DNA from 2 places in the Bacillus songklensis genome. Region 2 is predicted to be linked to the other one. Evidence: riboswitches for the same ligand, from Rfam matches in the RefSeq annotation. Region 2 holds a riboswitch; the other holds the start of a gene.

Region 1 (3,680 bases), on a different contig from region 2:
AACAAACCTGCGCTAAAAGATATTGGACATAACGAGATACCTTTTCACTCTCTCGTTCGACCCTATGGCTGTCCTGAAGAATATATAACGGACGACCCTTTGCTTCATCATAAATTCTTCCGATATACTCACCGATCACTCCCAGCATAATGAGAACCACCCCATTAAAGAAAAGCATAGTCATTAGAAGGGAAGACCAGCCGGTGACGGTCGAGTCGGTAAATAGTTTCAGGTACAAAACAACGAACATCCAGATTACACTTGCAAATGAAAGAAGGACGCCTAAGAGACTCGCCATTTTTAACGGCTTATAGGAGAAAGAAGTAATCCCATCCATCGAGAAATGGAGCATCTTCTTGAGCGGATACTTCGTCTCTCCCGCCAGGCGTTCGTCCCGCTCGTATTCAATGGCGGTTTGTTTAAACCCCACCCAGCTGACAAGCCCGCGGACAAAGCGGCTTCTTTCCTTCATGTTCACTAATTGACCGCACACCTTGCGGTCAATCAAGCGTGCAAAGCAGGGTCAGACCCTCCAAATCCCGTTGCGATAAAGTCCCATTTTAATTTCGTCTCCGATTTTTGTCTGAGTATAAAGATATTTTCTTAATTCGCCGACAGTGCTTACTTTAGTGCCATTGATAGATATAATTACATCCTTTACTTGAAGTCCGGCCTCTGCTGCAGGTGAAGATGGCTCTACAGTTGTAATGATCACTCCTTCTGTTAGATCCTCGGGCAGACTTAACTGTCCTTGCTGAATGTATTGGGACAAGTCGCTAATATTTTGCAGCCCTACACCAAGGTACGGTCTTTTTACTTCGCCGTATTGTAATAGGTCTTCTACAATCGGTGTCACATACTGGCTATCTATTTTTAATACAGCTAAGTCTGTTAACGGGTCGGCACCGACGATTTGTGCGTCAATTCTTTTTAGATTAATTTGCTTCGATGCGGCCAGCGATCCAACCGATTGAATCGCTTTTTCCACGGGAGGCCGAAAATCAAATTTCACGTTGTCTGGCAAATGCCCGGGTAATGGGAATCATCGCCTTTTTCGACATCAAATAACTAATAAACAGGGCACCCCGAAAAATAGAACGGCTAATCCCACCAGAATCATCAGAAGCAACTTGAATAGTCGATAAGCAAATGAAATATCTTTTCCGATATAAAGCATTCCGATGAATTGACCTTTGTAGAAAATTGGACGGCCGGCTATCATGAGATGAATTTCATGACGCTCCGGGGGTGGACGCAGCTCATCAATTTCAAACGGTTTGACGAGATAATCATCCGCTCCCGAATCCAACCCTTCTATACGGTCTTCAACGGCATCTTTTGCTGTCAACATAAGAATCGCTCCCGAATACCCCTCTTTGCGCAAGCGCCGGCATACTTCCACTCCGTCTCCGTTGGGCATCATCCAATCCAGAATTAACACGTCATCGTGCGGTATATACATGCCTGTACCTTTGTTACTTTAATCTTCAAAAATGAAAAAACGGTGAAAATCAATCAGGGAATAACAAGTTTTTTATTCATACATTGAGAAATAAGAAAAAGCAGAGGTGTGATTTACTTCTGCATGAATATCAAACACATCTTCTTGGCATTATGTTTCATTTATTTCAATATAACGATTGGTTGAATGCAAACATTTTTTAAATAACACTTTTTAGATTTCACAAGTAAAATCATGTTATTTTTCATAAAATATTGTTAATTGCGAAATAATATTATATACTAACAAATGATATATCACACAAATATTAATCCTATATGTAACTGGCGCAACATGGAGTACCATGAGGGAGCATATAGGTTCATGAGCCGCGCGCCTGGGCAAGCACTTGATTTTTTAATCAAGTGCTTTTTATTTTCCTAATTTTAAAAAAAGGAGTAGATATGCATGAATAATATGCAGAGAAAAATGGGAACTTTTGCCCTAACTATGACTGGTCTTGGTTCCATCATTGGCTCAGGATGGTTATTTGGAGCCTGGAAAGCTGCACAAATTGCCGGCCCGGCAGCTATCTTTTCTTGGATTATCGGTATGGCGGTTATCTTATTGATTGCTTTGTCTTATGCAGAGCTTGGCACCATGTTTCCAGAAGCCGGAGGAATGGTAAAGTATCCTCAATATTCACACGGCTCATTTGTTGGATTTCTGGCAGCGTGGGCAAACTGGATCGCGATCGCTTCCACTATTCCTGTTGAAGCGATCGCTTCCGTTCAATATATGAGTACATGGCCTTGGGAATGGGCAAATTGGACACATTCACTCGTAAAAAATAATGTATTGACATTCAAAGGTTTACTTATCGCATCTATGCTGCTTCTAGTATATTTTTTCTTAAATTATTGGACTGTTAATCTTTTTGCAAAAGCCAATTCATCCATTACAGTATTTAAGCTTATTATTCCAGGCATCGCAGCCGGCGCTTTACTATTTGCAGGTTTCCACGGAGAGAATTTTACAAGCACAAACGGTGTGGCTCCATACGGTTGGGCAAGTGTATTAACGGCTGTCGCAACCTCTGGAATTGTCTTTGCTTTTAACGGATTTCAAAGTCCGGTAAATATGGCCGGTGAAGCCAAAACACCAAACCGTTCTATTCCAATTGCAGTCATTGGTTCTATTCTCATCGCAACTGTCATATATGTTCTTTTGCAAATTGCTTTTATTGGTGCAGTAGACCCGTTCCTGCTTGTAAAAGGATGGAGTCACCTTAACTTTAATTCTCCATTCGCCGATTTGGCGATTGCACTTGCTTTCAATTGGCTGGCAATTTTGCTGTATGCGGATGCATTTGTTTCCCCGTCCGGTACAGGAACGACTTATACCGCCACCACAGCACGGATGATTTATGGAATGCAAAAGAACGGATATTTGCCTCCTGTTTTCGGAACTGTCCACCCTGTTTATGGCGTTCCGCGTGCGGCGATGTTTTTGAATTTAGGCATATGCTTTCTCTTTTTGTTTTTGTTTCGGGGTTGGGGGGTACTGGCTGAAATTATTTCTGTGGCAACATTGATTTCTTATATAATGGGACCTGTCGCACTCATGACGTTGCGGCGTACTGCTGAACATTTCCACCGGCCGTTCTATCTTAAAGGGGCATCTTTCATTGCGCCTTGCGGATTTATTTTTGCATCTCTTACTTTATATTGGGCTCGTTGGCCGCTGACAGGAGAAGTATTATTCATTATGATTATTGGGTTGCCATTATATTTTTATTATCAGGCAAAGAACAACTGGCGTGGATTTAAACAACAATTTTTTTCAGGAATTTGGTTGATTGTCTATTTATTATGTATGATCCTGATTTCTTACCTCGGAAGTGAAAAATTCGGAGGGAGAAATATGATTCCATATGGCTGGGATATGCTCCTCATTGCATGTTTGTCACTTATGTTCTATTTTTGGGGTGTGAGAAGCGGAATAAAAACAGGATACACTCAAGAGGCTGAGCAAATCAACAGATCGATAGCCGATAAAGAAAAAGAGGCAAAAACTTCTGATGTAAGCAAAGCTATGTAGCTATATACTTTTGTTCTGCCGCACAAAATCTGTGGAACTTAAGCATATATATTTATGGTTCATGAAAAGGAGCGACTCAAGAATTAAATATATACCGACAGTTTGATATTGAGGTTATAAGCCTGTATCGTTAATTACC
Region 2 (3,680 bases):
GTTCCATCCCGATTACTTGGGGATAAAAGACTGTTTTATCCGTCCCGCTGCTGATTTTAACGGTTTTAATGTTAACAGGAAACGAAATGGGCATATTTATCCACCCTCTACTATTTTTTCAATCATTGTATTCCCGGGATAAATTAATGTGTGCAAAAGGTAGAAGTAAAGCAGCATGGTACCATCACGATGATTAGTGATCTTATGACAGGGCAAAACAGTGAATTAGAAGGCTGTTATAAATTAATATCTGTGGAAAATGAATTCGGAGCTTAATTAATCGAAAATTATTTCAATCACTATCATTAAAAAGCCGAGGAACATAACAATTCCCCGGCTTTGTATAATACAATTTAAAATCGAATCCTGCCGCTTTATAGCAAGATGATACTGTTCAACTAATTTCACCTATTCAATTAAATAATACGAGCTGTAACGATGCCTTCGATTTGGCTGATTTTTTCCTCCAAACCAGGAATGATATCGCCGTTTACTTTATTGTCAATGTCAATCATCGTATACGCGTATCCCCCTCGGCTTCTGTTCACCATGTCGGCGATGTTCAAATGATAGCTTGATATAGCCGATGTGATCTGCCCAACCATGTTTGGAACGTTTTGGTGGAAAACGGCCACACGTCGCTTTCCTGTATAAGGAAGGGAAGCATTCGGGAAATTCACTGAGTTTTTGATGTTTCCAGTTTCTAAAAAGTCTTTCACCTGGCGAGCCGCCATAATGGCACAGTTTTCCTCTGACTCTTTTGTGGAGGCACCAAGATGCGGGATTGAAACGGTATTTTTCATTTTCAATACATTTTCATTCGGGAAGTCTGTAATATACTTACCGACTATTCCATCTTCAAGTGCCACTGCCATATCTATTTCATTCACAAGCTCACCGCGTGAGAAATTCAAAATATGAACGCCCGGCTTCATGATGCTAAATGTTTCTTGGTTAAACATTCCTCTCGTGTCATCGGTTAACGGGACGTGTACAGTAATATAATCTGATTCAGCAAACAACTGTTCAATCGTCATAGCGCGCTGTACATTGCGGGACAAGTTCCAAGCTGTATCGACAGAGATGAACGGGTCAAACCCGATCACGTCCATATCTAAATCAAGCGCATCATTCGCTACAAGCGCACCGATCGCACCTAAACCGATTACCCCCAGAGTTTTTCCTTTAATTTCTTTTCCAACAAATTGCTTCTTTCCCGCTTCTACAAGCTTTGGAATTTGTTCGCCTTCACCTTCTAACGTCTTTGTCCAGGCCACACCGTCAAAAAGGTTACGGGATGAAGCCATTAATGTGGTAAGAACCATTTCTTTTACAGCATTCGCATTAGCACCTGGAGTATTAAACACAACAATTCCTTGCTCTGTACATTTATCGACCGGAATATTATTGACACCCGCCCCGGCCCGGGCGATTGCTTTTAAATTATTGCCGAATTCCATTGTATGCATGTTAAAGCTGCGAACAACAATGGCATCAGGATTTTCACTATCATTGTCGATTGTAAAGTTATCCTTATTGAATACATTCAGCCCGCTTTCTGCAATATTATTTAACGTTTTGATTGTTTTCACTTTGTCTAAAATGATTGTGCTCATATTGTTCTCTCCTCTTTTTAGTTATGATCATTTTCAAATTCCTAAATTTAAAAGATGTTAAGCAAGGGAACTTGCCATCATTCAAATTTTGTAAAAACCTGTCTTTACTACAATAATAAAAGCAGTATGGGCTATCCCTCCTAATAAACAGAAAGAGGTAAGGGATATACTTCCCTTACCTCTGCCCAGGCGAACGGCTGCGACACTATGTGCTCCCTCACGGTTATCCGCGTTTCGCCAGTTACACATAGCCTTTTCATTTATTTTATATTATCAAATATTTCAGCAATCTTCAACCTCCATTTAAAGGTTATTCCATTTCAGTTCCTTTGGCTGAAGTATATAGTAGAATTTTCCTTTACTTATGGCAAGGTTCACCAATCATTTAATGGTAAATTAGTAAAAGGCTGTTACTACGTTTTAAAGAGTCTGTCCATTGTCTACTATAAATGTTTGTCCTGTTATGGAACTTTGAGTCATTTGAAAAATAATGGATTCCGCAATATCATTAGGTGTTGATATCCTCTTAAGAGGTATGTTGCCGGCAAGCTTATACATTTTCTCTTCATTACCAGCCCACCATCTTGTATCCACAGCCCCAGGTGCAATTGCATTAACTCTAATTTCCGGTGCTAAAGCAATCGCCAATGACCTTGTCATTGCATGTATGGCTGACTTGGTTGCAGCATATGGAATAGATGAACCTATTCCTGTCACTCCTGCAACGCTGCCCATGTTTATAATAACCCCTGATTCTTGTTGTTTCATGTAAGGAACGACTGCCTTTACACAATGAAACATACCTTTTACATTCACATCAAAAAGTTCGTTCCATATTCTATCTGTTACTGAGTTTAAATCGCCCATAGAGATTTGGGCGGTAATACTGGCATTGTTGACTAATCCATCGACTGTTCCATATAATTCAATCGTTTTAGATACCATTTTTATTACTTCTTCTTCCTTTGCAACGTCGGCTTTAAAAGAAAATGCTGCACCTCCTTGTTCTTTAATTTGTCTTACAACATCCTCTGCGTCATTTGCGGATTTATTATAATTTATAACGACTTTTGCACCTTCACTTGCTAATTTTAATGCCGTTGCTTTTCCTACTCCTGTTCCAGCACCAGTTATGATTATTGACTTATTAGCTAGTTCCATTTTTAATCACCCTTCCTTGCTTTATTTACTATTTTGATTATATTTTGAGGGATTAGAGCTGTATAATAGTTAGAAATTAGCGTGGTATCATTTTAAATGATATCAGAGGAGGCTATTGAACCTTATGGAGTCTCATGATTTATTCATCTTTAAACATGTTGCTGTATTGCGTTCTATCTCTAAAACTGCTGAGAAACTAGGATATGTACAACCAAATATCAGTCAAAGAATTAAAAATTTAGAGGAAGAATTAGGAGTTAGATTATTTAAGCGAAATAATAGAGGAGTAACGTTGACTCGCGATGGGGAAATTTTACTCGATTATGCTAACCGGATTCTCCAGTTAATGGATGAAGCAAAAATAAAAATCAATCCCGATAAATGGCAGGAACGTCTAGTAATTGGTGCCACACAAACGATCTCTGCCCTAAAGGTCCCTAGAATATTGTCATCTTTCCTTAGTGTTCATCATCAAATTAATGTGAAAGTGAGAACAGATACAACTAGTATGCTGCTGGAACAGGTTGTTTATGGAGAAATTGATGGCGCCTTTGTCACCGAACCATTTGATTATAGCGAATTAAAAACAGTTTACACAATTCCAGAAAAAGTAAGCCTTATTTCACCAAAGAATCATCCGGATAAGATGGAGTATGAACAAACGTTACTTGTAAATAGCAATCCTAATTGCATTTATAGAAAAACGCTTATTCATTTATCAAAAAAGAATTCTTGCAACCATTTACGTATCATTGAGTTTGATTCACTTGAGGCTATTTTACAATCTGTTAGTGATGGACTTGGTGTCAGTTTAGTACCTTCTGATGTTGCAAAACTTCAGAAGTATCAAAATGAATACAAGATATCAGAACTTCCAGAGCCTGTCCAAATAGACTTTGTCAT

The links. A riboswitch is a leader RNA that binds a small molecule or an ion and turns the genes downstream of it on or off. The one in region 2 is predicted to bind ZMP and ZTP.
Region 1: it holds a riboswitch for ZMP and ZTP, as region 2 does, so the genes downstream of both, ACFOU2_RS11690 (APC family permease) here and ACFOU2_RS19610 (phosphoglycerate dehydrogenase) in region 2, are expected to answer to the same signal.

Annotation. Positions count from the first base shown of each region.
Region 1 covers NZ_JBHRZT010000052.1:83,871-87,550, forward strand. The annotation lists partial or broken gene ACFOU2_RS11675 (glycosyltransferase) at 26-511, opposite strand; gene ACFOU2_RS11680 (S1C family serine protease) at 524-1,012, opposite strand; partial or broken gene ACFOU2_RS11685 (response regulator) at 1,256-1,444, opposite strand; ZMP/ZTP riboswitch at 1,772-1,851, shown strand; gene ACFOU2_RS11690 (APC family permease) at 1,910-3,541, shown strand.
Region 2 covers NZ_JBHRZT010000072.1:157,710-161,389, reverse strand. The annotation lists gene ACFOU2_RS19620 (DUF3298 and DUF4163 domain-containing protein) at 1-94, opposite strand, end outside; gene ACFOU2_RS19615 (hypothetical protein) at 151-276, shown strand; gene ACFOU2_RS19610 (phosphoglycerate dehydrogenase) at 417-1,616, opposite strand; ZMP/ZTP riboswitch at 1,793-1,871, opposite strand; gene ACFOU2_RS19605 (SDR family NAD(P)-dependent oxidoreductase) at 2,037-2,777, opposite strand; gene ACFOU2_RS19600 (LysR family transcriptional regulator) at 2,902-3,680, shown strand, end outside.